4 regions of the Priestia sp. SB1 genome follow, and region 1 is predicted to be linked to each of the others. Evidence: riboswitches for the same ligand, from Rfam matches in the RefSeq annotation. Region 1 holds a riboswitch; each other region holds the start of a gene.

Region 1 (7,782 bases):
TGCTTTTAACAGCTGCTGTCCAATGCCTAGACGCCGGTACGCTGGATCGACATAGCATTTTACAACCTCAGCTGCAGTTCTATGTTCATATCGCTCTTTTAATGCATGAAACCGTCCATCGTAAGCGTATAAACCAATGGTTCCAATTACTTGTTGATTTTCCGTAACAGCTGCAAAAAAAGCAGCGTCTTTCGCTTGAACGTAATGTTCATTAAAATGAAGCAAATCCACAGGAAGCTGATTTTTTTCCAGCATAGGAAATAGCTCATTCCGCATATTCATGACAAACTGAATCACTTCAGCATCCTTTTCTTTTACTTCTTTAATTTGATACATTTGTACTTCTTGCACGTTTACTGTCACATCCTTTTAGCGATCATTGTATACTTTTTCTTTTCTCTGCTTATGCTGCAATGTTAACTACGGCGTTACGTCTAAATGCTGAGTCAGCATATAATACTCGCTTGGATTTGTTGTCCAGTTTTTCACTTTTTGATTATAAGCAACAACAATGTTTGGATGTACAATCGATGACGTCAGCATTTTTCTATTAATCAAAGCGGTTGCTTGTTTGGCTAACTGATCTCGTTTTGCGTCATCTACTGTTGAATTTAACTGTTCTATCATTTTTGTTAGCGTATCATCATTAATCCGGCTGGCATTTAAACCACCGCCGGGCAAATAGTTCGTACTTAAATAATAGCTGGCATCTCCTCTAGGTGCTGTGATAAGGCTGTACAATGCTAAATCCCAATCATCTTTTGCCATTACATATTCATCGCTATCTTCAACTAGGTGAATCTTAATAGTAATTCCTAACTCTTTGGCATTAGACTGTAGAAGCTGAGCAATTAAAGGCAGTTCTGGCAAAGAACTGTATGTGACAAGAGAGAGCGATAGTGGCTTTCCATTTTTGATTGCTTTGTCATTTTTGATTTGATAGCCTGCTTTCTCTAAATATTTTTTAGCAGATGTCATACCTCTTTGCTCATTAGCAGTACTATCAGCAAAAGGAAATTGGGGTAAAAATGGACCTCGAGCCGCTGCCGCTTGATTGTTCATGATGCTGCTAACAATTTCTTTTCGGTTCAATAAGGTATCGATAGCTTTTCTTACATTTTCGTCTTTTAATGCGTCATTGGTTTGATTGTAAAGCAATAAATGGGTGCGCACACTAGGTACTCCACTTACTTTAAAAGACGGATCTGTTTGTAAAGTGCCCAAGCTTTCTAAAGGCGGGCGATAAATAATATCGGCTGTTCCAGATTGAAGAGCAGCAACTCGCGCATTAGCATCTTCGTTAAATCCAAAGATCGCACTTTTCAATTTCACTTTTCCACCCCAATAATTTTCATATCTTTCTAATTTTACTTGATTTCCTTGATCAAAAGACAAGACGCGAAATGGACCCGTACCAATGGGCTTCTTAGCTATATTAGAAGCATCAACATCTATAATAGCTGTATTTGGATGCACTAATTCAGAAGGAAATTTAGGCATTGGTTCTTTTAATGTAATTGTCAGCGCATGACTGTTCGCTTTCATTTCTTTAATATTTAAAGCGTTTTTCATCGCATAACTTTGGTCTATCGTTCTTTGAAGAGAAGACTTAACGGCATTTGCATCCAGCGCTTTTCCGTTTTGAAACATGATGTTCTTTCTTATCATAAATGTCCATGTAAGGCCGTTATCTTTCGTTTCCCACTTTTCAGCAAGCCAAGGCTTTATTTTTAAATCGTCGTTGATTTTAACAAGCGTCTCCCCTACTCCCCCACGAACTGCTGTATAATTATCGTCCGTATGAGGATCAAGCGTTGCAGATGTAAAATTAAATAAAAACGTCACACTTTTATCCGTTTTCTTTCTTTCTTTTATACTTACGCTCTCTTCATTAGGAGCGCAAGCAGTGAGGCAAAGTAACACGAGAAATATCATAGATACAAGTTTTTTATTATTTATCATTCATTTTTCCACCTTCTATTTTAATACACAAAAAAAAGCACTTCTAAAAAGAAGTGCTTGCCTTCACAACAAATTCAGATAAACGTATCCCTTGTTTATCGTATTTTTGATTCTGCCAAAACACCTCCCTATCCTCGTAGGTTATTGTGTGCTGCGATTTATGGCAGGTCTCCTGGCTTCAAGTCATTGCCTTATACCGCCTTCCCGTCTCTAAATAGACAGTGGCTTTTTGACATAAGGCTCCTTGTTACAGTGGCGGGACCGCTCCGGATTTTCACCGGATTCCCTTTTAAGGCAATTGAAAAACAATTGCCACCATAAAAGCTGGTTATTTAATTTAGTAGCGTGCTCTTGAAACTCTAGAAGTGGAAGCTGATGGTGAAATATCTTCATCATCAAATCCAGTGGCAATAACGGTTACCATCATTTCGTCCTTTAAATCTTCATTAATCACAGATCCAAAAATCATATTTAAGTCCTGATCAGAAGCGGACGTGACAATATCTGCTGCTTCCTGTACTTCGTAAAGACTCAGGCTGCTGCCGCTCGTAATGTTCAGCAGCACGCCTCTTGCTCCATCAATCGATGCATCTAGCAGCGGACTAGAAATCGCTTTTTTCGCTGCTTCAATTGCTCGATCTGATCCCGAAGCTCGTCCGATACCCATAAGCGCAAATCCTTGATTAGACATAATTGTTTTTACATCAGCAAAGTCAAGGTTAATCAGCCCCGGAACAGCGATTAAATCTGAAATACCTTGAATACCTTGGCGAAGAACATTATCTGCTTCACGGAATGCTTCAAGCATAGGTGTCTTTTTATCAACGATTTCAAGCAAGCGGTCGTTTGGAATGACAATAAGGGTATCTACCGATTCATTCATCGCAGTAATACCGCCTACTGCTTGCTTGGTACGTTTATTTCCTTCAAACTTGAAAGGGCGAGTAACTACTCCAATTGTTAAAGCATTTAGTTCACGGGCAATTTGGGCAATAACCGGAGCTGCTCCAGTACCAGTGCCTCCCCCCATGCCAGCTGTTACGAATACCATATCTGCGCCTTGCAGTACTTCTTGAATTTGCTCTCTGCTTTCTTCTGCAGCTTCTCTTCCTACTTCTGGATTAGCTCCTGCACCTAATCCTCGCGTTAATGCCGCACCAATCTGCATTTTCACATCTGCTTTAGATAAATTAAGCGCCTGAGCATCCGTATTAACGGCGATAAATTCTACCCCTTGTACACCATGTTCAATCATACGGTTAACGGTGTTATTTCCTCCACCGCCGACTCCAATTACTTTAATTCGCACTAATGGCGATACATCTGCATCAAATCCAAACATTCTAAGTTCCTCCTCAATGATCAAAATTACTTTCTCTTATTATCCGAAAAAACACGTGAAGAACCTTTTACTCCTATGTTTAACGCGTAACTGTTCTTTTGTTTTACAGATTTTATACATTTCTCTTTTAACCTTTAAATCTTTACATCTTTATGTAAAATTATTGTTGTTCTGAAGTTAGTACGCCGAACTCTTTTTTGGTTTTCCCACTCAAAACGGCATATAAGCTTATTGTATCATTCATTTGACAGATGTCTGTATTTAATTTTGAGTAAGATGTGACTAAGAGAATAATATTTTTATAGACAAAATGAGAAAAAGCCCTTAGAAATAAGGGCTTCTCTAGATAATAAACCATTTTATAATTTCCCAGTTAAGAATTGAGCTTCTCCCATACCAAAGCTCCAGTCAGCATTACCGTTTTCAACAATTGAAATCATAATGTCGCTTGGCTGAATTCCGCAGCTTTCTCCCAGCTCTTTTACAATTAATTTGTAAAGAGCTTGTTTTTGCTCTTCTGTTCGCTGTTTGCTCGTCACACTTATAATAACCAAATCCTTGCTTCTCTCAAAGCCAAGACCTGTATCTTCAATAATCATTTCATGAGCAGGATGCTGATGTACAATTTGATAACGATCGCGTTCTGGGACGCCAAAGGCTTCTAGCATCGCTCGATGAGTAGCGTCTAGTAATGCTTTTAACTCTTTTTCGTCTCTTCCTTCTATTACATCAAATCTAAGTAATGGCATACTAAGTAACCTCCAGCTTTTTGTCTAATGTATTATTGCTTTATCATATCACAACTATCATTTGTAAAAAAAAGATATGCTATTCACAATGTGCTCTCTAGTGAAAGAGACCTCAAACTCTTCAATAAAAGCTGAACCTAACAAAAAGAAATGAGCAGCATAACGGCTCATTTCATTAGTACAAAAATATTTATAATAAGAGCTAAAATACATACAGATACAATGGCAATGAGTACGTTCATCACAAGGTTTTGCGAGGATGTTTTAGCTTGTTTTTTCATATCAGCCCGACTCATCTGTTGCTTTTCATGATCACTTTTAGACATCACGTAGCCTCTCCTATTCATCAAAATGTCAGCAGTGTATAAATGATTTTTGAGAAACCTTGATCCAGTTCTTTTGTATAAACAGCAGCACATGCAGGTTATCATCAGTTATTTTAGCATGTTTTGTCAAATAAGTGGACTATGTAGCGCTTCAATTTAGTATTCACAGCCAAATATATTTAAATTCGTTGCTTTTCTCTTCTTTTCTCGCTATTGTTTGAGAAGAAGGATAATTAGATACGATAAAGGATGATACGATATTGAATAACCATACGCAGCTGCCTCAGTATATCTACACATACGCATGCAGCGAAGAGGAACTCTCACTATGTCAATTAGAGAGACGCTCTCTTTTTGAAATTGAAACTGAGAAACCTATCATAAGAAGCGCCGTTAAACTTGATCCAAGCAGAAGCCCTTTTATCAAAGAGCGATTAGATATTATGTATGAATCAGATGACCTTGCAGATATTTGCAAACAAGTAGAAGATATTGACCTTGGAGATCAAACATTTAAACTCATTTTTATGAAAATTAATGACTTAGAAAAAGATCAAAAAATAAGCTATAAAGGTCAGCGTGCGATTGAACGTGATGTGGGTTGGCATTTTGTAGCAGAAGCAGACTTGCATAACCCTGACCATTTGTTTGGAATTGTTCCATTTGAAGGACGCTGGTATTTTGGAAAATATCAAAAAAGCGAAGCTGTATGGCTGCATCATTTGAAGAAACCGCGTGAATACTCTACGGCACTCAGTACCCGCCTTGCAAGAGCTGTAGCTAACATTGCCGTTCCAAAGCCTGAAGGAATCAAAGCGATTGATCCATGCTGTGGTATTGGTACAGTCCTCGTAGAAGCTCTTTCAATGGGCATTGATATTGTAGGACGCGATATCAACCCACTTGTGACCGACGGATCTCGTGAAAATATTGCGCATTTCGGCTTAAAGGGTGATGTCAAAACCGGACCGATTTCGGATGTTACCACTCACTATGACGTAGCGATCATCGACATGCCTTACAATCTCTACACCCACGCGACGCCTGAAGATCAGCTTTCTATTTTAAAACACGCTCGCCGCTTTGCGGATAAAGTAGTCGTGATTACAGTAGACACGATTGACCATATGATTCATGAAGCTGGCTTTTCTATTTCAGATCGCTGCGTAGCGCGCAAAAGCGTATTTTCTAGACAAGTAGTTGTATGCGAATAAAAAAAGACACCAGTCTAACAGGCTGGTGTCTTTTGATTTACCACTCTTTAGGTTCATAGTCTAATTCTTTGAATAGCTGCGTACGCTCTTTTTTCGTTAAATCTCTCCATTGCCCAACAGGCAAGTTGTTTAAGTGAATATTCATAATACGCGTACGCTGAAGTCGGTATACTTCATATCCGAGCACTTCACACATACGGCGAATTTGACGATTTAAGCCCTGTGTTAAAATAATTTGAAACTCGTACTTAGACAGCTGTGTCACTTTACAAGGAAGCGTTTTTGTACCTAAAATTTTTACTCCCTCAGACATGTTTTTGATAAACTCGGGTGTAATCGGCTTATCTACTGCAACAATATATTCTTTTTCATGCTTGTTTTCTGCACGTAAAATTTCGTTAATAATATCGCCGTCATTTGTAAGTAAAATTAAGCCGTCTGAATCCTTATCTAGTCGTCCGACATGATGAATACGCAAAGGGTGATTGACTAAGTCAATGATGTTTCCCTTTACTTTTTTCTCACTCGTACTTGTAATGCCGACTGGTTTATTAAGTGCAATATATACATTATTTCGAGCAATCCGAAGCTGTTGGCCACTTACTCGAATATCATCGCCAGGCTTAACTTGATCTCCGATTTTTGCAACCTTTCCATTAACGGTTACTCTTCCTTCACTAATTAACTTATCTGCCCCGCGTCTTGACGCTTTGCCAGATTCGCTAATAAATTTATTCAGTCTCAGGTGAATCACAACCTTACATTTAAAAATTTTAAAATTTGTCTCTTCTATTAGAAACCGATATGTGTCAATTTCTATACCGTCCCTATCGTAACATGCTATACGCTTCTCGTCTTCTTTTAATTTCATTACTTGACTATATTTTTTTAACAGCAATAGAAGTATAGATCCAAAATACTTTGTAATCTTATTCTTAACATTTCAAGCAATGCTTACACCTGTCAAACTAACGTCAATCTCCACTTCTATGCAAGACCTAAACGTCTAGATTGACTGATCAGTATAGAGTTGCTACCATCAGGTTTTCTTATGCTTCCAGGAGGAGTAACGCTGGCTCTAACAGCTATGGTCGGAGGAAGTTTGTTTGATAAAATTGGATTTAAACCGCTGCTTTTAACAAGTTTAATTCTTTTAACGTTTATTTTAAGTTTGTTCACTACCATTTCAAGAGAAACAACTACGATGACTGCAGCTATTTTATACGCTGCCTTTACAATTGGCGTAGGTTTAAGCATAGGACCCGTAATGACGCTTGCTTTAAATCAAGTACCTAAACCGCTTCACGCTCACGGTTCAGCCATTTCAAATACGATTAACCAAGTTTCAAGCGCAATTGGACCCGCTTTGTATACAAGTATTATGACAATGGCTTCTCAGCACTTTATTCAACAATCAAATGAAACGAATAAAACGCTGTTACAAATAAAAAGTATGACAAGCGGGGTCCATACCGTCTATTATGTAGCTTTCGCTATCGTTTCGTTCCTGCTCGCTTCTTACGTTAAAGAAAAAAGACCAGCAGCTGGAGACGCAATAAATAAGAAACTAACAAGAGCTGCTCAAGTCATGAGCAGCTCTTGTTACATGCCGAATTTATATTACAAATGTAAAAGCAATCATAGATACTATGAAAGCAAGAATAATAATACCTCTCTTTTTTTCTGTTTTCCATGCTTCAATAGCGCCCGCGATACCACCAATGACTAAAATAAAAGTACCTATAATGTGCAGAGGCAGCAGCGATAATACTCTACCTAAACTCGCCATCACTCCTCCAATCAATATAAAGCCTGTTGTTATAATCGATTTTAATGATGTTAAGTCTCGTATAGCTTCTTGTTTTTCAGTCTTACTCAGTTTAAAGTACTCTATTATACTAAAAGCAGCGGGTGTTCCCCATAAAATAAAGAAGCTAACTAATCTATCCGTGTCTACATTCACTGTTTATTCACCACCGCTATTAGTTTCTTATACACTTTTCCTAACCCATTTTTTAGAGATAAAAAAAGCGGCTGTAGCTGCTACAGCGGGAATCATAAAAGCAAAGCTACCAGAATAACTGCCAAACGTTACTTTACTTGATAATCCTTCGATTGAGCTCCACATAGTCGAACTTTCTGGAACATATAAGAGCGTAAGAATCATTCCTGATAGCAGTTGAAAGCTA
Region 2 (7,782 bases), on a different contig from region 1:
TGGTACGCGGTAGATGTGTCAGGAAGAATTGGTTTTGTATATAAGGCAAATGTGAAACCAGACAAAGGTATTCCTGTTTTAATGTATCATCATTTACTAAAAAACTCTGAAAACACCAATTTTAGAAATAGCTCCACGATTACTCCAGAGGAATTCAAACAACAAATGGAGTACTTACACCAAAAAGGGTACGAAACAATTACTACAAGCCAATTAGAGCAATATATAAAGGGGAATTTAAACCTTCCTGGTAAAACTGTGCTCGTAACATTTGATGATGGCTTGAAAACGGTCTTTCTATACGCTTATCCAGTCCTTAAACAGTACCATATGAAGGCAGCGGCTTTCTTAATTACATCACGAATTACAAATACTCCATCTAACTTCAATCCTAAAAAACTCCAAACACTTTCAAAAGTAGAAATGAATCAGATGAAAGATGTATTTGAATTTCAAGGCCACACTCATCAACTTCATTCATTAAATTCCAAAAATATGTCTGCTGTTGTCACACAGCCGCTTTCAACAGTCCGTAATGATTTAATGATTAACAAAACTCAATTTAATGCAAAGGCATTAGCGTATCCTTTCGGACAGTACAACACCTCCACCATTAATATATTAAAACAAGTAGGCTTTACAAGTGCTTATACTACCCATAATGCTTATGTACATATTGGGGATGATCCCTACCAAATTAATCGTTTTGGTATTGAGCCACATTTGCCTTTAGAAAAGTTTCGTTCAATCTTCGAATAAACAAAAACGACCTTTAAAGGTCGTTTTTGTTTATAATGGTAATTAATAACCAATAAAAGCGTAGCGGTATACAGCGTATATTGTAGGCGATAAAATAACATATATTATAATTATATTTCCTACAGTAGTAAATTCACGCTTCCTAAAAACAAATAGCGTATATGTAATTTCCCATAGAACCCAAAGTACAAAGAACATTTTCCAAAAATCCTGACTAAGGAATCTGTATTCCAAAACGTAGAAAATTAATCCAAGCAAACTTATTAAGGAAAAGAGCAAATCTAATTTAGATAATTTGGTATTATAACCACCACTTAAAATTGACATAACAGTATTAGTTCCAATAATCCCGATATAAAGAACCCATAAGATAATCACTAAAGTAAATCGCACCTCTCCATTTTTCTGTCTCTTTCTTTCATTCTTCCCGCTTAAAGTTATTATAAAAGCTCATTTAAAATTAATTTAGAGAAAAGTTACAATTTACCAAAACCAGTCATTAAAATTAACATCTTGCAAACTCTTTAGGTGATCATTGTCAAATAAGAGAGAGCATTAACGAATAATAGAGTTCCATTTTAAAAGACATTGATATATGTAATTTAATTGATTAGGGAAAAATATATCCAGAGCATTGTTTGGAGAAAGGGAACCGTCTGAGCAAAAGTACTCCACTAAAAAGATTTCTACAGTAGAAGTAATATATCGCTTCCACTCCTTTTCAGAAAGGGGAGAGACCAGTCCTTCCTTACTTCTAACTGTCGCACCCATTTCACTAATTGTTACCATAATAGGTTTGCCGTTTTTACCCCAAAACTCTTTCCAAGCCATCCCCTCATCTAAAAGAAATGACCATCCTGCAAAGTCTTCATTTAAAACTCTTTCTAACTCACATAAACTGTATTTCAACTAAACGCATCTCCATTTCAGCACTATCTGCTTTCATTATAACCAGTTAAGATACGCCGAAACCTATAGCTTAATTCCACATTTAAAAGTAGTTATTAAATTATTAGTGAATGCTCTTCTTCTTAAATTGGCCGCCTCTTGCATCGTTTACATTTGCTGTTGCTAAGAACGCGCCAGAATCCACTTCTTCAACAATATCTTTCAATTTCGCTTCTTCTAATCGGTTTATGACACAGAAGATAACTTTCTTTTCTTCGCCACTATAAGCACCTTCACCATTTAAATAAGTTACCGTTCTACCAAGACGATCCAGAAGGGCATCTCCAATTTCTTTAGGGTAATTGCTAATAATCCAAACAGACTTAGATTCATCTAATCCCTGAACAACAATATCAATCATTTTAAATGCAATGAAATAAGCAACCAAAGAATAAAGAGCACTATTTAAATCAAAGACAATGCCAGCGCAGCTTAAAATAAATAGGTTAATAATCATTACAACTTGTCCAACAGAGAAAGGGCTTTTATTACTTATAAGAAGGGCAACAATCTCTGATCCATCAAGCGATCCATTATTTTTTAATACAATGCCTATACCAATCCCCATTATAACTCCGCCAAAAATAGCGGCTAAGAACGGTTCTTTAGTGAGGGGCTCAAGGTGATGAAAGTATGTAGTAAAGAGAGCGGTCAGAGCAATTCCATACAAACTTTGAAACGAAAAAGTTTTTCCGATTTGTTTGTAACCTAAATAAAGAAACGGAAGATTAAGAATTACTAAAGATACTCCTAAAGCAATTGGTGTCAAAGCATCTAGCATTATAGATATTCCGACAACACCACCATCAATAATGTCATTTGGTACTAAAAAAGCTTCTAATCCAAAAGAATAAACTAGGGCTCCAAGTGTAATGAAAAAATAGTTTCTAATAAATTTTAGTAAAACGCCTTTCTTTTTACCCAAATGTTTTGTCATCAAACCAAACTCCTTTCATCAGCTTATTAAAAAAACCTTCTATTAATTGGTTATTTTTAAAGCAGCCAATCCCTGAAATATACTTAGGAAATTTGATTTCCACACAAACTCAAAAGAAAAATATTAGAAATAAAAAGTCACTTGCTAAAATTAGCAAATGACTTTTGTTTTTTTATAAATGTGCTTACTGTGGAAAGATATCAGCAAATACATCTTTTTCTTTCTAAAGCTTTTAGTTTTGTTTAGCGGCAAATTCTTTTAATTCCTCTTCACTTCCACCACAAAGAAACTTTACCCAAGTATTTCCTAAATCCCAAAATGCAACTCGAAAGCCTTCTACACTCTCAAAAACAAGCGCTCTCCATAAAACTTCCTCATTCTCTAAACTAGGATAAAGCTTGTTTGCAAAGCCAAGAAATTTAAATTCATTAGGATTTAAAATTGTATCATCTAATACTTCTCCTGCATCCTGGAATTTTTTAATTGCCTCTTCTTTAGTTAAATTAGTTGTTTTCATAACCATTCTCCTTTTTGTACTTATTTGTCCCTCAAATAATAGCTTATATTTTTCTTTATTGGATAAAAAAATCATCTTTTTTCTATTTACAAAGTAAAGGGTATGTTCTTTTAATTTGTCATTGTATATACACTCATCGAATGAAGATTAGATGGTTTAAATTTAATCAAACGTCATAAATTCAACAATTTACTCTTAATTCGAGATACTTAGTTATAATAAGTACGTTTATTAATTCGACAGGGGGATGTTAATATGGCAATTACTAATTTAAACAAAGACAATTTCACAAGTGAAATAGGCGAGGGAGTAGTTTTAGTAGACTTTTGGGCCCCGTGGTGTGGGCCGTGCAAAATGATTGCACCAATCTTAAATCAACTTGATCAAGACCTTAATGGCAAAGCGCAAATTAAAAAGTTAAACATCGATGAATACGGTGAAATCGCTCAGCAATATGAAATTATGAGTATCCCTACAATGCTTGTCTTCAAAGATGGTAAACCGGTAGACAAAGCTCTTGGCTATCAACCTAAAGAGAATTTAGCTAACTTACTTGAAAAACACATCTAATCTTAAAAGAAAATCATCTAGCCCAACGCTAGCTTGATTTTCTTTTTTCTCCTATTTAATCCCCATTACTCCTTTGTACCTTTTAGAACTTTTTACAAGTTAAAAGACACAGACCATCTATTCCTTTTACTAAAAAAATAGAACAGAATTTATTCGTGCTTTGAAATTCAAGAAATTTTACCCCAAATCAAAAAATGTATCTTAAAATACGAAAAATATGGGTGGCTTTCACCATAGAAAGCCTTAAATGGGAATTCGGTTTGAATCCGAAACTGCCCCTGCAACTGTAACGGCTACGGCCGGAGTCAGATACCAGCCTGTTTTTTTAACACTTTCCAGCTCTCCAGGGTGCGAGAGGAGGAACGAAGTTTAATTCGTTCTTATTCTCGCCCTCTGTAGATGCTGATGGCGAATTTTTTATACCCATAAAAAGTTTGCACAGGGTTCAGTGGGACCTTTTACATATTACATTTGAGGAGGAGATTTAATGTACAACCAACAACTAATCGACAATTTAAATAAAGCAATTGAAAGCCATTTTCCACTAATCGCTAAAGTAGAAGAAGGTATGAACACAGCTCGTATGGGTGTATCGCGTTTAGTAATGTTAGACCGTTATTCTTTAAAAGATACAGCTAAATTAACATTGACGATTGGCGATTTAGTAGTGCTAACAGTTAAAGAAGATCCTAAATGGCCTGTACGCGGAGTGGGTTACGTTAAAGAGATTTTAGACCACAAAGCAGTCATAGAAGTTGAAGAAGAATACAGAGGTGCTATTGAAAATTCTCAAGATGCTGAGAGTGGCTTAGTAACAAGAGATTTTAATTCATTTGAAAAAGTTCTAGAAATCTACTATGAACAAATTGCGAAACGTAATGCACGCGGATTGTCAGAAGTTGAATCCCCTAACGTAAGGGCAGATATCCAAAAAGCATATGAGCAAGAATTAGCTTCATCACGTTTTGTTCCGGCAGGACGAGTTTTATACGGTGCTGGTTCCGGTGCTCAAGTAACATTCTTTAACTGTTATGTAATGCCATTTGTCCCGGATAGTCGTGGCGGTATTGCAGAACACCGCAAACACGTTATGGAAATTATGAGTCGTGGCGGTGGAGTGGGAACTAATGGTTCAGCACTGCGCCCCAAAAATGCTCCTGCTAAAGGAGTAAATGGACGTTCTTCAGGATCTGTATCTTGGTTGGACGACATTGCAAAGCTAACTCATCTTGTAGAGCAAGGTGGTAGCCGCAGAGGTAAAAAAGAGTGTGTGCTTCTGCGTTAACAAACCTCGTGAACTGCTGGGAAACCTCGTTAGAAAAATCTTTGCTACAACGCAGTTGGAAACGACAAACGTGAACGCTTGAAAAAAAGATTTGGAGACAATCAGCATCCAAGCTCCTAAGTCAAAAGATAGGGAGAAGGTTCAACGGCCATCGAAACCACACCATTTGCTTTAAATATGGTGGAAGGGAGTAGACGTAGGGATTAAGCGATCCCGAAGTGCGAGGGTATCTAGAGAAAAGGTACAAGATATGGTCTGTTCTGTGGCGACATAGAAGAGTTAGAGTAGCGCCTAACGAAACGCATAATTCAGGCACAAATGATTATGCACAGTGATTGGCATCCAGATATTGTTGAATTTATCATTTCTAAAATGCAAAACCCGAAAATCCTACGTTTTCTTATTGCCAACTCAAAAGATCCTCAAATTATAGAAGAATCCAAAAAGAAATTAAACTTTACTCCGTTGTCACCGGACGATAAAGAGATGTATGAAGGTATTATTGCTGGAGACTTTAGCGCTTCCGCTAAGAAGAAAGCACAAGAGCTATTAAAAGATGGAGGCACGTATTCTGTACACAATCCTGAATTCTTAACCGGTGCTAATATCTCAGTCAATATTACAAAAGAATTTATGGCAGCTGTAAACAGCAACGGTGATTTTGATTTACGTTTCCCTGACATTGCTAACTATGATGAAGAGGAAATGAAAGTATATAACGAAGAATGGCACAAAGTTGGAGATGTTCGCGAGTGGGAAGCAAGAGGGCACAAAATAAAAACATATCGTTCAATTAAAGCACAAGAGTTGTGGAACTTAATTAACATATGTGCTACTTACTCTGCTGAACCAGGAATTTTCTTCATTGATAACGCTAATGAAATGACGAATGCTGCGGCATATGGTCAAAAAGTGGTTGCTACTAACCCGTGTGGTAAGGTTGTTTGCCTCACGTTAAACATCGCGGAATAAAGCGGGGAGGCTTCTATTTATTTGAATAGGTGCTAATCCGAGTCCGAAGGTAAGTGTAAAAAACTTATCAGGCGCAACGCATAGATAGTGAACCTGATTAATCAGAATATAATCTATCCACGAGGCCGCGACACATTTAGTGAAAAGGTATGCTGAACTGAACTAGAATGGACTAGTTGTAGTAATAATTTGAGGGATTATTATAATGAGGGAAACCTCCAGAACTTGTTGATAAAAAGCAACAGGGATAACATTTGGAACAACCTCTTGCTCCGTGGAGTGTATGTAATCTTGCCGCTGTTAACTTAGCAACAATGGCAAACAAAGAAACTGGAACTGTTGATTACGATCAATTACGAAAAACTGTAGAAATCGGTGTACGTATGCAAGATAATGTCATTGACTCTACACCTTACTTCCTAAAAGAGAACGAAAAACAAGCTTTAGGAGAACGTCGTGTAGGTTTAGGTGTAATGGGATTACACGATTTACTTATTTATTGTCGTGCACGTTATGGTTCAGAAGAAGGAAATGAAATTGTAGATAAAGTTTTTGAAACAATTGCTACAACTGCTTACCGAACTTCTATTGAATTAGCCGATGAAAAAGGTAGTTTTCCATTCTTAATTGGCAAAGACGATGCAGAAACAATGCAATTAAGACAAAACTTTATTAATACTGGGTTTATGAAAAAAATGCCGAAAGATATTCGTCAAGATGTTCTTAAGTACGGCATCCGTAACTCTCACTTACTTACAGTTGCCCCAACAGGCAGTACTGGAACAATGGTTAACGTTAGTACTGGACTTGAGCCATACTTTAGCTTCTCTTACTTCCGTAGTGGACGCCTAGGAAAATTCATTGAAGTTAAAGCTGATATTGTTCAAGAGTATCTAGATAAACACCCTGAAGCAGAAGGTAATCTACCAGAGTTCTTTGTATCCTCATTGGAACTTTCTCCGGAAGAACACGCTGATGTTCAATGTATTATTCAACGTTGGGTTGACTCTTCTATCAGTAAGACTGTAAATGCTCCTCGAGGCTATAATGTAAGCCAAGTCCAAGCCGTTTACGAGCGCTTATACAAAGGTGGAGCAAAAGGTGGAACTGTTTATGTTGATGGATCTAGAGATGCTCAGGTTCTATCATTAACAGCTGAAGATAACACTGATTCTACAACTGATTCAGAATTAAACCTATATAATGACACAGATGTAACAGCAACTTCTGATGTAGTATATGGTTCTGAATTAGGAAACACTTGTCCAATTTGTCGAGAAGGGGAAGTAAAAGAAATCGGTGGTTGTAACAGCTGCGATACGTGTGGTATTCAACTAAAATGTGGACTCTAAGTAGAGCATCAGAAAAAGCCCTGTACCTCTTATTGGTACAGGGCTTTTTTCTTGGTTCACTCTATCATCTAGTCTTACAAGGGAATACTTAAGCATATTCCCAAATATAGAAGTTATGACTTTTTTCTAAACTTAATTGACTCCAAGACACTTCTGCTTATATTAATCACAAGCAATTGCTCTGCGGCTACGAAAAAGTAGCGGGAGACTGGAGGAATTTAAAATGATAGAATCTTTCGAATCTGTAACAGCAACTACAAACAAAAAGATTTATCATTAATGATAAATCTTTTTCACTTTTAATATTACTAGAAATAAAGCAGAAAGAGATATACTCAAGTATATCTCTTTGCTCGGTAGGCTCACTTCTAGAACGAGGTTAATATAATATATTCAGTGTTAGTACAAACTATGCATACTTTTTGTCGTAATCAGCAGCAAT
Region 3 (7,782 bases), on a different contig from region 1:
TGCCTTTAACTGGACAGGATCGCTTGCAGTAGGGCTTGTGTTTCCTATTTTAGCCGATCAGTTTAGCTTAGGTGTGATCTTTTCAACGTTTGGGATCATTTGTATTCTCGGATTATTCTTCATACGCTTTGTAGTTGTCGAAACTAAAGGGCGCAGCCTAGAGCAAATTGAAACAGACATGGCAGCTCGTTCTGAAAGAAATTCGTTAAGTCCAGTTGAGCGTAATAAATATGTTTAATTGTCGTAAATGTTTCAAATGTAAGGTGCTGAGATAAAAATATTTTAGCCGAAGTGAAAAACGAACCACTAATCAAAGTGTTTGATTAGTGGTTCGTTTTTTATGGTGAACGCAGGTTTCAGCTGTTTCATTTCTTCTAGCAGTTGATTGGAGAGCAAGGCGAAGACTCCTGCGGGGCAACAAGCGGTTCAGCTCATGTCGGCCTTTGCTCGTCTTTGGATTATGCTCCAGCTCTTATTAATAGATACTGAGATTCTAGCTTTTATGTTGTCCTATCCGTGCTTAACAAAATGAAAGAATAGATAGGCTATGGAAACTCATTTAAATGTGCGTTCTTCTTACAAGAAGATAGTGACCTTCATCAGCAAATTTCCATATAAATAAGTAAGCTTGTTTACTTTTAACCAATTTTATTTAGTAATAGGAGGATTAACTAGTTGATGAATTTGACGCTTCATGAACGTTCTGAAAAGTTATTAAAGCAAAGAATTAAACAATTAAATCCGAGAGATCCATTCAACTTTGTTTTTATGGGCGACAGCAGAGGTGACGGACCAAACGATAATTGTTACACGATGAGCGGTGAATTTGAGCTTGTGTTAAAAAAGGCGGTGGAATTGAATCCGCTGTTTATTATTCATGGGGGAGACACCGTGTATACAGGAGAAAAGAGGTATTTGGAGCACTTTGTTAAGGTTGTCGAAAAAATAGCACCAAACATTCCCGTGTTTGTATGCGTAGGGAATCATGATGAATTAAACCTTGAAGAAAGCAACCTCGAAAACTTCAGAGCCACTATCGGAAAAGTGCACTGGGTCATTGATATTCCTGTCTTTAACTTCCGGTGCATCGCATTAAATAATATCATCAGTCCCAAGAATAAAATATATGGATTTACAGATAGAGAGCTGAATTATTTAGAGCAGCAGCTAGAGGATGCTCCTCGTAATACCGTTGTAGCCATGCATGCGCAGCCAAATATTGGCCGGTGGTCAGACCTGGGAGGTTTTCCTGTAACGACTCCTCAAAGTCAAGAATTTTTTGATTTAATTCAAGAACATCGCGTGAAAAAAGTGTTAGTTAGCCACGTGCATGCGTATGACGAGCAGTTTATTAGAAAAAACAGAAACGGGTCGTTTACGCTTGGAAGAGGCACTGATTTTGTATTATCAGGAGGCGCGGGTGCTCCCCTTGATTTTGAACCGCCTTTAATTTTAAATAATTATAATTTTACGGAGTTTTTTGTTAGCCGGTACGACATTTTAGGACCTCTTCTTTGGAAGGATTTTGGACGACCTCGAAGAAGTTGTTTGTAAAAACAAGAAAGTAGAAAGCTAGGTTCAAAAAAAAGAGGCTGGGAAAAAAGGGTTTTAGGCGAAATGAAAAATGAACCACTAATCAAGCATCTTGATTAGTGGTTCATTTTTTTATTAGGGTAAACGTAGATTTCATGTGTATAGGTCTTTCTAGTAGGTGATTGGAGGACAAGACGAAGACTCCTGCGGGAAAAGCGGAACAGGTGAGACCCCACAGGAGCTTATGCGACGAGGAGGCTCAGCGACCGCCCGCGGAAAGCGAAGTCTTATACGGAAATCAACTGCGGTGTCACAAGCGATTCAGCTCATGAATCCCATTTGCCTTTAGATTGGATTCACTTCGTTATGTCTCAACCTCTTTTGGAAAACCGTACGAAACCTTGTAGCAGAAGGCTAAGCCAAGCGTTATAATAGATAGTGAATGATGATATATTCTCTATATTTGTCATATATTTGTATTACATATGTAATTGAAGAAAAACATTCACTTGATATACTGTTTAATGACTTAACTTTATCTTAACATTCACAGTGAAATGCCTGTTTATAGAAACTTAGAACATACACAGCAAATGGAGGAGCTATCATGGCAAACGAAAAGATGCAAGAAGGACTCAATCGTTTTATTAAGGAAGATTTAAATGACCTTTTAGGTAGACTGTTCCCCCTAATGGACCGAGAATGTGCGGAAGAAAAGAGAATGCTTATCGAAACGGCGGTAGAGTACATTTATTCTTCAGGGTATCATCAAGGAGCAAAAGACTTGATCGAAACACATCGAAAAGATGATTACAAATTATTAAGGCAAAAATTAGCGTCAACGCCTCCTGAAAACTAATTTTTTTGAAATTTCTTTTGACAACATAAATGTAAGGTGTTAAGATGACTTTACATTCAAAATATTATAAACAATTAAAACTCTTATTGAGAGAGGCGGAGGGACTGGCCCTGTGAAGCCCGGCAACCATTTAACAATCTTGTTAAAAAGGTGCTACATCCTGCAAAGCGTACAGCTTTGAAAAATAAGAGAGGATTTCATAGATACTATGCCTCTCTATTCATAATAGAGAGGCTTTTTATTTTATGTAAAGGTGTTTTGAATGAACAATTTCATAGAAATGCATCAGGTGCTGTGTAACGAATGTACGCAGCTTAAAAGGGAAGACCGGTGAAAAGCCGGCGCGGTCCCGCCACTGTAATGGGGAGCAACTTATTAACCACTGTTTCATGTTGAAATGGGAAGGGATAGGAAGCGATGAACCTAAGTCAGGAGACCTGCCTGTTGTATGCACTTAAGCTCTACGGGATATAGAGAGGAGTGAGGAATACGTGTTGAGAAAAACAGGCTATCTCAACTTTAGTTAAGTATGCGTATCATCTCTCTTTTCATTTCGAAAAGGGAGATTTTTTAGTTTAGCGATAAAAAAATATACAGGGAGTGGAAAAAATGAGCAGTGTAAAAAGTTCAAATGTAGGTTATCCAAGAATTGGTGAAAAACGAGAATGGAAAAAAGCGCTTGAGCAGTTTTGGGCAGGAAAGCTAGAGAAAGATATCTTTCTTCAGGAAATTGAAGCTCTTCGTCTAGGACATCTGAAAAAACAGCGTGACGCAGGAATTGAATTAATTCCAGTCGGCGATTTTAGCTTATACGATCACGTGTTAGATACAGCCGCTATGTTTGGTTTGGTGCCAAAGCGCTTTGAATATAACGGAGGCCCGGTATCGCTTGAAACGTATTTTGACATCGCGCGAGGAACAAAAGGTGCGGTAGCTTCTACGATGACAAAATGGTTTAACACAAATTATCACTACATCGTACCCGAGCTTGAGGAATGTACGCCGGCACTTGTAGAAAATCGCCCGCTTCAATTTTACAAAGAAGCAAAACAAAAGCTGAATATCAAAGGCAAACCCGTTATTTTAGGTCCAGTAACATTTGTGAAGCTGTCAAAAGGATATAAAAAAAGTGAGTTTAAAAAAGTAGTTGAACAATTTGTTCCTCTGTATGCGACTATTTTAGCTGAGCTTCAGGCAGAAGGAGTAGAGTGGGTACAAATAGATGAGCCGGTTTTAGCTACAACGCTATCAAAAGAAGACCTGGCGCTCTATAAAGAAGTCTATGAAGCTTTGAAAAAAGCGGCACCGAATGTAAAAGTCATTTTGCAGACGTATTTTGACAGCGTAGATTACTATAAAGAAGTAGTTGCTCTTCCTGTTCACGGAATTGGATTGGATTTTGTACATGACCGAGGCGAAAATCTCACGGCGCTTAATAAATATGGTTTTCCAACTGATAAAGTGCTGGCAGCAGGAGTGATTGACGGACGAAACATTTGGCGTGAAAACTTGGACGAACAGCTTTTAACAATCAGTGAAATTGAAGAAGCTGTATCAAAAGACCGTTTGATTCTGCAGCCTTCATCAAGTTTATTACATGTTCCTGTCACGGTGAAAAGCGAAAAAACCATTGAGCCAATTCTAAAAAACGCGCTGTCTTTTGCAGATGAAAAGCTAAAGGAAATCACGCTTTTAACAAAAGCGGTGCAGCAAGGAAAAGAAGCAATTGAAAAAGAAATAAGTGTAAACAAACAGGCGATTCAAGCATTAAATGGATCATCTTTTCGAAATCACCAAGACGTGCAAAAAGAGCTGAAGCAGCTGGACAGCTATAAAGCAGAGCGCCAAGCGCCGTTTGACGTACGTCAACGCGTTCAACAAGAAGCGTTTCAACTGCCGCTTCTTCCAACGACAACAATTGGAAGCTTTCCGCAAACAAAAGAAGTGAGAAAAGAGCGTCTAAAGTGGCGTAAAGGAGAATTGAGCGACAAAGCGTATGAAGCGTACATTAACGCTGAAATCAAAAAATGGATTGAAATTCAAGAAGACATCGGCTTAGATGTCCTTGTGCACGGAGAGTTTGAGCGTACGGACATGGTTGAATACTTCGGTGAAAAATTAGGAGGCTTTCAGTTTACGAAGTTTGGCTGGGTGCAATCATACGGTTCTCGCTGCGTCAAGCCGCCGCTTATTTACGGAGATGTCTCGTACGAGCAGGCGATGACGATCAAAGAAACGGTCTACGCACGGTCTCTAACCAATAAGCCTGTTAAAGGAATGCTGACGGGGCCGATTACGATTTTAAACTGGTCATTTGTGCGTGATGATATCCCGCGCTACGACGTGGCAAATCAAATTGCGCTTGCTCTTAGAAAAGAAGTGGAAGCACTTGAAAGTCAGGGCATTTCAATGATTCAAGTAGATGAACCGGCGCTGCGTGAAGGACTGCCGTTAAAACGAGAAAACTGGGAAAGCTACTTGAGCGCCGCGGTGTATGCGTTCAAATTAGCCACGGTATCGGTGCAAAACGAGACGCAAATTCACACGCATATGTGCTATTCGGAATTCGAAGAGATTATTGATGCGATCAAAGCGCTTGATGCCGACGTGATTTCCATTGAAACGTCCAAAAGCCACGGTGAATTAATTTATGCGTTTGAAAAACATACGTATAACCAGGGAATTGGACTTGGCGTATATGATATCCACAGCCCGCGCGTACCGAAGCTTGAAGAGCTGACACGAAACATTGACCGCGCTCTAAAAGTGCTTGATCCTGCATTGTTTTGGATTAATCCCGACTGCGGTCTTAAAACAAGAGGAATCAGCGAGACGGTGGAAGCTTTAAAAGTGATGGTTGAGTCTGCAAAACAAACAAGAAAAAATTTATTACAAAACGCTTAATAACAAGAAAGTCAAGACCAAGCAGTGTAAACGCTACACTGCTTGGTCTTATGGGTTTTTTAAAGGCCAAAAATATCCATTGACACTTCCCGTAGATTTTTGTATCTTTTTAAAGGTGTTTTTAAAATCAGGGAGGTACAACATGAGTAACAACAGCACGCAGCACGTTAAAATTGTAACAGCGGATCCATCAGCGCTAGGCCTATTCGGACTTGCCATGGTGACACTTGTTGCATCGTTTCAAAAGCTTGGGGTAACCGATGGTGTTTCATTGGTATTGCCATGGGCAATTTTTTTAGGCGGAATAGGGCAGCTAATTGCGTCTATGCAAGATTTCAAACATAATAATACCTTCGGCGCAACTGCTTTTGGTGCCTTCGGTTTATTTTGGCTAGGTGTAGCGATGACATGGCTTATTCAGCTTGGCGCATTTGGAGAAGCGCTCGCAAAAGAAGCGGATCCGAAGCAGCTAGCATTTGCTTTTGTCGGCTACTTAATTTTCAGCGTTTTTATGACGATTGGAGCAATGGGCACTCATAAAGTATTATTTATTATTTTTGTATTAATTGATTCCTTATTTATTGGATTATCGCTAAGTACATTTGGTGTGGCATATGAATACACGCACTTACTAGCAGCAGTGTCAGAGCTATTAATTGCTCTGTTTTCATTCTATGGATCTGCAGCGGCTGTATTAAATACTCACTACGGTCGAGTTGTGCTTCCGGTGGGCAAGCCATTTGGTGCATTTATTAAATAATCAAGACGTTCATTAAACAGCGAAGTAGGGTTGAATTCTGTATGATGCAGAGGTCAATCCTTTTTTGTTTGTGCGTTTTTATATATAGTAGAAAGAGATAGTTATATATAATAGAAGCTTTTAGAGAAAAAAGAGAAATACATAATGAAAGGAATCGTTTCAATGATTATAAGACAAGTGGATGAAAAAGATTTAAACCAATTAATTACATTAGAAAACAAAGGGTTTACACCTGAAGAAGCTGCCTCAAAAGATGCATTTATCACGCGAATTAAAACCATTCCTGATACGTTTATCATCGCCGAAGAAAATGAAGAAATAATCGGATATGTGAACGGACCCGTCATTTCAGCTCCGTTTATTACGGATGATTTGTTTGAAAAAACGATTTCGAACCCTGAGACAGGCGGTTATCAAAGTATTTTGGGTATCGTTGTAAATCCCAAGCATCATCACAAAGGAATTGCCAGTATGCTGCTAAAAGAGTTTGAAAAACAAGCACGGAACAAACAGCGCGTAACGGTGACTTTAACGTGTAAAGAAGAATTGATTCCGTTTTACGAAAAAAATGGATATGTGAATCAAGGAGTTGCGCAGTCCCAGCATGCAGGCGTGCAGTGGTTTAATATGAGTAAGGAGCTTTAATGTTACTACTATGAATTGCTTGTTACACTGCTAATGATTTCCGTGCAAGGCTTCGCTTTCCGCGGGCGGCCGCTGAGCCTCCTCGTCGCTTGCGCTCCTGCGGGGTCTCACCTGTTCCGCTTTTTCCCGCAGGAGTCTTCGCCTTGCCCTCCAATCATCAGCTAGAAGCACCTACATACACGAAACCTACGTTCACCATACCCATAAAAAAATTAGCACGAGATGAATTCTTAATCAAACTCGTTCGCCTTGTCCTTCAACTAACCTACTTTTGTTCTAACCTCTATTTCAGTTATGTAAAAGACGCTACTTTGTCAAACATATTTGACAGTAACAAGGAAGATAATATAAGATATGGATGTAAAAAGTTTTTTACATTTTAGAGATGAGTGATGAATGGTGGAAAACCGAATTAAAGAACTGCGTAAAGTCAAGCGGATGTCTCAAGATGAATTGGCGAAAGTATGCGGTGTATCTAGACAAACGATTAACGCAATTGAAAACAATAAGTATGATCCAAGCTTAGCGCTGGCTTTCCAGCTGGCCCAAGAACTGGGAGCAACAGTAGATGAGCTGTTTTTATTTCATAAATCATGAGTTAGTTAAAAAAAGGTAATGTGAAGCAACGATCTTCCTAGTAGGCGTGTTGACGATTCTGACCTATAAGCGAACAATACATAAGTAGGTAGAAGATTAATACTATTTCTATTGCTTCATATAAAAAATTCACCAAGAGATGGCGGTGAAATGAATGAAAAATCGAGCTGCAGGAGTAGCTCTTACAAGTACGGGCATGTTACTGTTGATGATAACGTTAATACTTCCTGTTCCGGGATTAATCTACAGTCTGCTTGTAGGAAGCAGCATTGTACTAAAAGGATGCGGAACAGGAGGAATAAAAAGGTGTATCACCTGAATGCAGCGTGATGTAGAAAAGGAGGTTCCTTTTGAAAAAAAGAACGATTATTATAGCTGCACTTCTATTTATCGTCATATTTTATTTTACATATACCGGGAAAGCCTATCAGTTAAAAGACGTCATAAAAGTAGAGGAAGCAAACGTTACGCGTATTGAAATAGA
Region 4 (7,782 bases), on a different contig from region 1:
CAGAAGAAAAAATTGAAGAAATTATTAACTTTGCGGTGAAACATACTCCTTCAGCATTTAATTCCCAAAGCGCACGCGTAGTCGTTTTATTTGGCGAACAGCATGATAAAGTGTGGAATATTACGAGAGAAGCGCTTCGTAAAATTGTTCCAGCTGAAAATTTTTCAGATACGGATCAAAAAATGAACTTATTCGGAAGCGGCTATGGAACAGTTCTTTTCTTTGAAGATCAAGAAGTAGTTGAAGGACTGCAAAAGCAGTTCGCATCTTACAGCGAAAATTTCCCGGTTTGGTCTAACCAATCATCAGGCATGCTGCAGCATGTGATCTGGACAGCTCTTGAGCTCGAAGGCCTAGGAGCAACTTTACAGCATTACAATCCATTGATTGACGATGAAGTAAAAGCAGCTTGGAATGTTCCAAGTTCATGGAAGCTGATTGCTCAAATGCCATTTGGTAATCCCGTGTCACCGGCGGGTGAAAAAGAATTTCAACCACTAAGTGAACGTGTAAAAGTATTTAAATAAGCAAAAAAAGGCACGGACAACATTATTTTAATTAAAGCAAAATCCGAACGATTCATCGTTCGGATTTTTTTATTGGTATGGCAAGCGTAGGTGTTGCGTATGTAGCTGCTTCTAGCGGTTGATTTCGTTATATCTCAGACCCTTTTTTACGGTAAATAGTTTGAATATTCTTTTATGTTTAACCTAAGAAAAATGCGGTTAAATAGGAGGAGTAGTCCTCAAATCTTCTGTGGAATTTATGCGCTATACATAAGCAATTCAACGATGTTTTACAAAAAAATAAAGTTTTTAACTTGGTTTTTTAGAGAATATTTGTTAACATATCCACTTGTGAGGTCTTAGTAAGAGGAGGATGATGTAAAGAATCCCATATCGGACGCAAGGGCGTAGATATGTGGAGTGGAAATTTTAAAGGAGGATATTATGTCTGATCAAGGAAATCAAGGAAAGTTTAAAAAATCAATATCGTTACTTGACCTAACGTTAATTGGGATGGGAGCTATTTTTGGTTCCGCCTGGTTATTTGCAGTTAGTAACGTAGCGTCAAAGGCTGGTCCAGCCGGAAGTTTTTCGTGGCTGATTGGCGGAGTCATTATTTTACTTATCGGTTTAGTGTATGCTGAACTTGGAGCAGCGCTGCCGCGTACCGGTGGAATTATCCGTTATCCGGTTTACTCACATGGTCATTTAGTGGGTTACTTAATTTCATTCATTACCATTATTGCTTACACAAGTTTGATTGCCATCGAGGTAACGGCTGTACGTCAGTATGTTGCGTTTTGGCTTCCTGGTCTAACTAAACATGGTTCTGAATCGCCTACTACAATCGGCTGGTTATTTCAGTTCGCGTTATTAACGCTATTTTTTATCATTAACTACGTAAGTGTAAAAGCATTTGCTAAGTCAAATGTTATTATATCTGTGTTCAAATATGCGGTTCCTCTTACAATTATCGTCGTGTTAGCTTATCACTTTAAATCAGCTAACTTTACAACTGGCGATTTTACTCCGTTTGGTTTTAATGGTATTCAAGCAGCCATTTCAACAGGTGGCGTTATGTTTGCTTACCTAGGACTTCACCCTATTGTTTCTGTAGCCAGTGAAGTTAAAAACCCGCAGCGTAATATTCCAATCGCGCTCATTATCTGTATTGTACTTTCAGCGATTATTTACACAGCACTGCAAGTATTGTTCATTGGTAACATTCCGGCTGATATGCTATCAGGAGGATGGGGAACAATTCAAGAGCAATTCTCTTTACCATTTAAAGATATTGCACTTATTTTAGGCCTTGGCTGGTTAGTAACGCTTGTTATTTTTGATGCTATTTTATCACCAGGCGGTAACGGGAACATCTTCATGAATACAACTTCTCGTTTAGTTTATGCTTGGTCTCGTAATGGAACACTATTTAAACGTTTCTCAAAAGTAGATAAGAAAACAGGAATTCCACGTGCGTCACTATGGCTATCGTTTGGAATGTCCGTATTCTGGACACTGCCATTTCCTTCTTGGGAAGCGCTAGTAAACGTATGTTCAGTAGCACTTATTCTGTCTTATGCGATTGCGCCAATTTCAGCTGCTGCATTCAGAGTAAATGCAAAAGACCTTAAAAAGCCTTTCAAATTAAAAGGCATGAGCGTTATTGCTCCCGTGTCATTTATCTTCTGTTCATACATCGTATATTGGTCAGGATGGACGACAATTTCTTGGCTTCTAGGATCACAGCTTCTAATGGTTGTTATCTACGTAGCATTTAAGAAATACGTACCAACTGACGTTGTAAAATTTGCACAGCAGCTTAAATCTGCTTGGTGGCTAGTTGCTTATTATATTATTATGCTTGTTATCTCTTACCTAGGCTCATTTGGTGGAGGACAAGGTGTGCTAAGCAACCCGCTTGACTTAATTTTAATTGCTCTTGTTTCAATCGGTATTTTCTACTGGGCGAAATACACGGGTTTACCAAAAGCAGTTATCGATACGGATGATTAATAAAAAACACGGCATGAATTCATGCCGTGTTTTTCGTTTGTATAGGGGTGTACTCTATTTATTTATCAAACAGCCACGTTTTTAAGATAGCAGCATACTCACGAAAGTAGGCTTGAAGTTTAATTGAATTTGGTGTCTTTGCACCTAAAGGATAAACGTCAAAACCTTGACGCTTGGCAATAATAGAGGCGCGAAATAAATGAAAATCACTGCTAACAAGCACGACTTTTTTGTGTTGAATATCAACTTTCTTTTTAGTGAAAGTGAAATTCTCAAAAGTAGAAGTTGACTGATCCTCTTTTATCATTCGATTCTTTTTAATTCCTTCTTTTCGTAGAAAACGATAGGCTGCTTCTGCTTCAGAAATTTCTTCATCGGATCCTTTTCCACCCGTTACGATAACTTTTGTTTGTTTATGAGTCTTTAAATAAGATAAAGCCGTTTTTGCTCGTTCTTTTAAACTAGGAGACATTTGATCTCCGTCTACTTTGGAACCTAAAATGAGCACATAATCTGCTTTTTGCGGAACAGGCTGATGAGCGGTTTGATACATACAAAAAGACATGATTGCTATGTAAAGAACAAGCAAACTAATAAAGATATAAATGATTTTTTTCTTCAACTACGAGCACCTTCCTAGCTATTTCATAAGATGTTTGGAAAATAATTGTTATTATAGCATACGAGACCCAAATAAGTATAAACACAGTAATATATAATAATAGAAGAAAATCGTTATTGTGAATGGTTATAAAATTCGTTACAATAAAGAATAAATGATTTTAAAAGTGCCTCTAAGGAGGATAATAGGGAAATCGGTGTAAATCCGGTGCAGCCCCCGCTACTGTAAATGTGGATGAACCTGCAAAGACCCACTAGTCAAACTAGGAAGGATGCAGAAGTAAAATGAAGCATAAGCCAGGAGACCTGCTTTTAAAAACCCCTTATTTTTCGGTGGGAGAAATAAGTCAAGACAATGTGTTAATGAGCGCATGACCAAACCTTGACTTTTACAGTTAAGGTTTTTTTATGTGATAGGGAGTGGAAAAAGTGAAAAAAGGAAAACCTCTTATGATTCAAGGAACGCACTCAGACGCTGGAAAAAGCATGATTGCTACAGCGTTTTGCCGTATTTTTAAAGAAGACGGCTATCAAACTGCACCGTTTAAATCGCAAAATATGGCGCTTAATTCATACATTACAATGGATGGAAAAGAAATTGGAAGAGCGCAAGGAATTCAAGCTGAAGCGGCTGGAGTAGAAGCAACAACCAATATGAATCCTATTTTAATTAAACCAACTCGTGATCATGAATCTCAAATTGTCGTTCATGGAAAGCCGCTTCGTAATATGTTTGCTTTTCAGTATCGGCAAGAATTTTTTAATGAAGGTTTGAACGTTATCACGGAGTCTTATAAAGAGCTTGCCAATCATTATGATCGAATTGTGATTGAAGGTGCTGGAAGTCCTGCTGAAGTGAATTTGAACGATCGGGAACTGGTAAATATGCGCGTAGCAAAGATAGCCCAAGCCCCTGTTGTGTTAGTAGGAGACATTGATAAAGGAGGGGTTTTTGCGAGTCTGGTGGGTACTCTTCAATTGCTTCCAGATGAACATAAACCTAGAGTAATTGGAGTGTTAATCAATAAATTCCGAGGAGACTTAGAGCTTTTAAAACCGGGATTGAAGTGGTTTGAAGAATACACGGGAGTTCCGGTACTAGGAGTGATTCCTTATATGCACGACGTGGAAATTGACGCTGAAGATTCGCTATCACTCAGAAATTACTCAACGCTTGTGAATCCGTTAAAAGAAATCGATATTGCGGTTATCTCGTATCCTCGCATCTCAAATTTTACAGACATTGATCCTCTAAGCTTAGAAGAAGACTGTCATGTGAGACTTGTAACCAAGCCATCACAACTAGGTACGCCTGATTTAATTGTTTTACCAGGAAGCAAAAATACGATTGAAGATGCGCAGTTTTTACAAGAAAGCGGCCTGGCTCTAGCCATTAATCAAGTCTTGAACGCAACGAACGCTCACGTTATTGGCATCTGCGGGGGATATCAAATGTTAGGCGAGACAATTACGGACCCCGATGCAGTAGAGTCCCGGATTGAATCTATTAAAGGGCTGGGTTTGCTTCCAGTGGAAACCGTTATGACAACCAGCAAAAAAACAGAAAGAGTTTCTGGATATGTTCAGTTAGAGAGTGAGAAGGTTTCGATTGAAGGCTATGAAATTCATATGGGAAAGACGGTTTCTAAAAGCATAACGGAAGCCTTTGCGGTGGTAGATGATCAAAAAGAAGGAACGGTTAAAGACAACATCATTGGCACGTATGTTCATGATGTGTTTCATAACGATGCTTTGCGCAGAGCTTTGCTTAATCAAATTCGTAAACATAAAAAATTGCCGCCTATTACGGATACATTCAACAGTCGCCTGCAAAAAGAGGAGTCTTTTTCAAAAGCAGCAGCATATGTGAGAGAAGCTGTAGATATGGAAAAGCTGTATCATTTAATAGACAACTATAAAAGCCCGGAGCAAGCACAAAAAGTGTAGCTTGTAGAGGTTTTCGCTTGTTTTTTCACCGAGAACTTTAGTACGCTATTCTACGTTGCCTAGTTCAACAGTCTAGCACTCGTAACAAATAAAAGATGATTGTTTCCAATACTATGTAGGATGGAAACATGGTTTATGGACAGGAAAATGAATGGTTAATGTAATGTAAAACATCACGCCTCGTTTCCTAGAGGAGCTGAAAGTATTGATTTTTAAACGTATTTTTTTAAACAAAGCATCTATTTTATACATAGTCAGTTTATTTATTGTATGTACTTCGGTGATTATGGGAGTATTTATTGGTACAGTTTCGTTAACCGTAGGAGATACAATCAAAATTATTATTGGCCACCTTACCGGACTATCCTTATATCACGGTCCGGAAAACATGGATTTAATCATTTGGCAAATTCGTTTTCCAAGAGTACTGGTGGCATTTTTAGTAGGAGCTTCGCTTTCAATAGCAGGAGCTGCCTTTCAAGGGCTATTAAGAAACTCTCTTGCAGATCCTTACACGATCGGAGTTTCCTCAGGTGCAACCCTTGGCTCTGTCATGGCAATTTATTTTCACTGGAGTATTTTTGGTTTGTCTATCTTCACGCTGCCTGTAGTCGGCATCGTATCTGGTTTTATTACTCTTCTTTTAGTTTTTGGTATTACGAAACTCGCAAGCGGCAATTTGGCCAATGAAACTATCATCTTAGCGGGGATTATTTTATCATCCTTTATGAGCGCGCTTATTTCATTAATTGTAGCTCTTTCTCCTGAAGAAGATGTAAGGCAGGTTTTATACTGGCTAATGGGAAGCGTATCAATGAGAGGATGGTCGCATATTCAAATTTTAGGGCCGTTCTTTTTAGTCGGTACGATTATGCTGCTGTTACATGTGAAAGAGCTGAACGGCTTAGCATTTGGCGATCAATCCGCTCAATTTATGGGGATAGACGTAAAGAAGAAAAAAAGAATGATTTTAATAGGTGCATCCGTATTAACCGGGGCTGCGGTATCAGTATCTGGGGCAATTGGATTTGTTGGCTTAGTTATTCCCCACGTAGTGCGTCTTGTAGCGGGAGCTAATCATAAGCATGTACTGCCGCTTTCTATTTTAATCGGAGGAAGTTATTTGGTTTTAGCCGATTTATTAGCAAGAACGATATTAGAACCTCGTGAACTGCCGATTGGAGTCGTAACCGCCTTAATTGGTTCGCCAATTTTTACGCTGCTGCTTGTAAAAGAACGTATGCGGAAAAGAGGAATATCATGATTGAACTATATAATGTGACGGGAGGATACGATAAACAGAAACCGACCGTTCGTGACATCACGTTCACCGTAGACAAAGGTTCTTTTGTTGCTTTACTAGGACCAAATGGAAGCGGAAAAACAACGCTTATTCGCTTAATTATGAATGTATTAACCACTCAATCAGGAGAAGTGAAGGTAGAAGGGAAGTCAGTGAAGGCTTATTCACCAAAACAACTGGCGCAAAAAGTTGCAGTCATGACGCAAGAAAATCAAATTGGATTAGAATTTACGGTTCAAGAAATTGTTTCACTTGGACGCTATCCTTATCAGGCAAAAGGTTTGTTTAGCACTGTATCAGCACAGGATGAAGAAGTGGTAGAAAGCGTGATGAAATTAACAAACGTCTGGCACTATCGAAATCATACCTTTCAATCGCTGAGCGGTGGAGAAAAACAGCGTGTTTTACTTGCTAAAGCACTGGCGCAAGAACCTGACTACTTACTTCTTGATGAACCAACGAATCACTTAGATGTAAAACATACGATGGAACTACTTCAGCTGTTAAAAACGTTACAGCAGGAAATGAGCTTGACGGTTCTGGCCATTTTGCATGATCTCAACATTGCCTCGCTGTTTGCAGATAATGCCGTATTATTGAAAGATGGAAGAGTAGAAGAAACGGGGATGGATGCCATTTTTCAGGATGCAGCTACGTTAAAAAGAGTATATGGCGTTGATTTGCATGTATTTCACCATCCCGCTGTGAACAAGCGGCAAATTGCTTTTGTGCCGCCGTATCAATATCCAGAGACGGACTTCCATGAGTTGTATCAGTTGCAAAAGGAACCGGGCAAGCTATGTTTATCCTTTGCTCGTCCTTTGAGAACTCTTTCACTGGGTTCCAATGAAACAGGTCTAGACTGGTGTCAAGAAATTGTTCAACAGCAAAGCAGTTCTAACACGGCGTGGAAATCTGCGTCTTTATCTAGTCATGAAGTTCGCTTAAAAGACGATAAAGGTTACTCGTGGCTGACTGTACTGACACATGGACAAAAAGAGAATGAAATGAATATTGTTCTACTAACAAATACACCGCTTTCGGACGCGAACTTACTTCATGCTGCGATGAAGGTAATTGAATACCGGGCTTTCTTAGGAAAAACAGGCCGTATTGTTGTAGCATCATCTCATCATAAAGAAGAAAATCAAGAAGAAATTTCAGCGTTCTTAATGGAACGCCTACAGAAAGAATTACAACTATTTATGGAAACAAAAATGACCGACAATTGCTTTAAATAAGCAGTAGCGGTCATTTTTTATTCTTCGGAGTGATCAGGCTTTTCTGTTTCACCTCCTGAACTCATCGTTGTCTCAGTTGTATGTTCATCAATCTTTTTTTCTTTTAGCTTAACAGAGAATAAGTCTTTGACTTCTTCATCCACTTGAT

The links. Region 1 has a riboswitch for cobalamin ahead of nikA (nickel ABC transporter substrate-binding protein). Riboswitches for the same ligand answer to the same signal wherever they lie in the genome.
Region 2: another riboswitch for cobalamin. It lies ahead of WKH56_RS05315 (vitamin B12-dependent ribonucleotide reductase); the one in region 1 lies ahead of nikA (nickel ABC transporter substrate-binding protein).
Region 3: another riboswitch for cobalamin. It lies ahead of metE (5-methyltetrahydropteroyltriglutamate--homocysteine S-methyltransferase); the one in region 1 lies ahead of nikA (nickel ABC transporter substrate-binding protein).
Region 4: another riboswitch for cobalamin. It lies ahead of WKH56_RS19430 (cobyric acid synthase); the one in region 1 lies ahead of nikA (nickel ABC transporter substrate-binding protein).

What each region holds. Positions count from the first base shown of each region.
Region 1 is NZ_JBBJSS010000012.1:28,671-36,452, reverse strand. Features, by position in the region: gene WKH56_RS31425 (GNAT family N-acetyltransferase) at 1-351, opposite strand, end outside; gene nikA (nickel ABC transporter substrate-binding protein) at 421-1,962, opposite strand; cobalamin riboswitch at 2,107-2,297, opposite strand; gene ftsZ (cell division protein FtsZ) at 2,300-3,304, opposite strand; gene WKH56_RS31410 (tautomerase family protein) at 3,664-4,053, opposite strand; gene WKH56_RS31405 (hypothetical protein) at 4,221-4,379, opposite strand; gene WKH56_RS31400 (TRM11 family SAM-dependent methyltransferase) at 4,640-5,593, shown strand; gene rluF (23S rRNA pseudouridine(2604) synthase RluF) at 5,631-6,347, opposite strand; gene WKH56_RS31390 (MFS transporter) at 6,645-7,322, shown strand; gene WKH56_RS31385 (hypothetical protein) at 7,584-7,782, opposite strand, start outside.
Region 2 is NZ_JBBJSS010000002.1:5,344-13,125, reverse strand. Features, by position in the region: gene WKH56_RS05340 (polysaccharide deacetylase family protein) at 1-759, shown strand, start outside; gene WKH56_RS05335 (hypothetical protein) at 1,315-1,668, opposite strand; gene WKH56_RS05330 (YitT family protein) at 1,772-2,644, opposite strand; gene WKH56_RS05325 (hypothetical protein) at 2,877-3,161, opposite strand; gene trxA (thioredoxin) at 3,417-3,731, shown strand; cobalamin riboswitch at 3,934-4,066, shown strand; partial or broken gene WKH56_RS05315 (vitamin B12-dependent ribonucleotide reductase) at 4,219-4,989, shown strand; partial or broken gene WKH56_RS05310 (vitamin B12-dependent ribonucleotide reductase) at 5,320-5,952, shown strand; partial or broken gene WKH56_RS05305 (hypothetical protein) at 6,246-7,340, shown strand; gene WKH56_RS05300 (YwqG family protein) at 7,772-7,782, opposite strand, start outside.
Region 3 is NZ_JBBJSS010000006.1:394,789-402,570, reverse strand. Features, by position in the region: gene WKH56_RS23995 (sugar porter family MFS transporter) at 1-238, shown strand, start outside; gene WKH56_RS23990 (metallophosphoesterase family protein) at 679-1,554, shown strand; gene WKH56_RS23985 (hypothetical protein) at 1,712-1,882, shown strand; gene WKH56_RS23980 (hypothetical protein) at 2,141-2,392, shown strand; SAM riboswitch class I at 2,473-2,583, shown strand; cobalamin riboswitch at 2,663-2,851, shown strand; gene metE (5-methyltetrahydropteroyltriglutamate--homocysteine S-methyltransferase) at 3,002-5,296, shown strand; gene WKH56_RS23970 (acetate uptake transporter) at 5,439-6,056, shown strand; gene WKH56_RS23965 (GNAT family N-acetyltransferase) at 6,201-6,701, shown strand; gene WKH56_RS23960 (hypothetical protein) at 6,724-6,855, opposite strand; gene WKH56_RS23955 (helix-turn-helix transcriptional regulator) at 7,098-7,298, shown strand; gene WKH56_RS23950 (hypothetical protein) at 7,453-7,617, shown strand; gene WKH56_RS23945 (DUF5301 domain-containing protein) at 7,649-7,782, shown strand, end outside.
Region 4 is NZ_JBBJSS010000005.1:238,261-246,042, reverse strand. Features, by position in the region: gene WKH56_RS19445 (nitroreductase family protein) at 1-527, shown strand, start outside; gene WKH56_RS19440 (APC family permease) at 951-2,522, shown strand; gene WKH56_RS19435 (YdcF family protein) at 2,581-3,144, opposite strand; cobalamin riboswitch at 3,292-3,471, shown strand; gene WKH56_RS19430 (cobyric acid synthase) at 3,564-5,090, shown strand; gene WKH56_RS19425 (FecCD family ABC transporter permease) at 5,296-6,354, shown strand; gene WKH56_RS19420 (ABC transporter ATP-binding protein) at 6,351-7,634, shown strand; gene WKH56_RS19415 (hypothetical protein) at 7,652-7,782, opposite strand, start outside.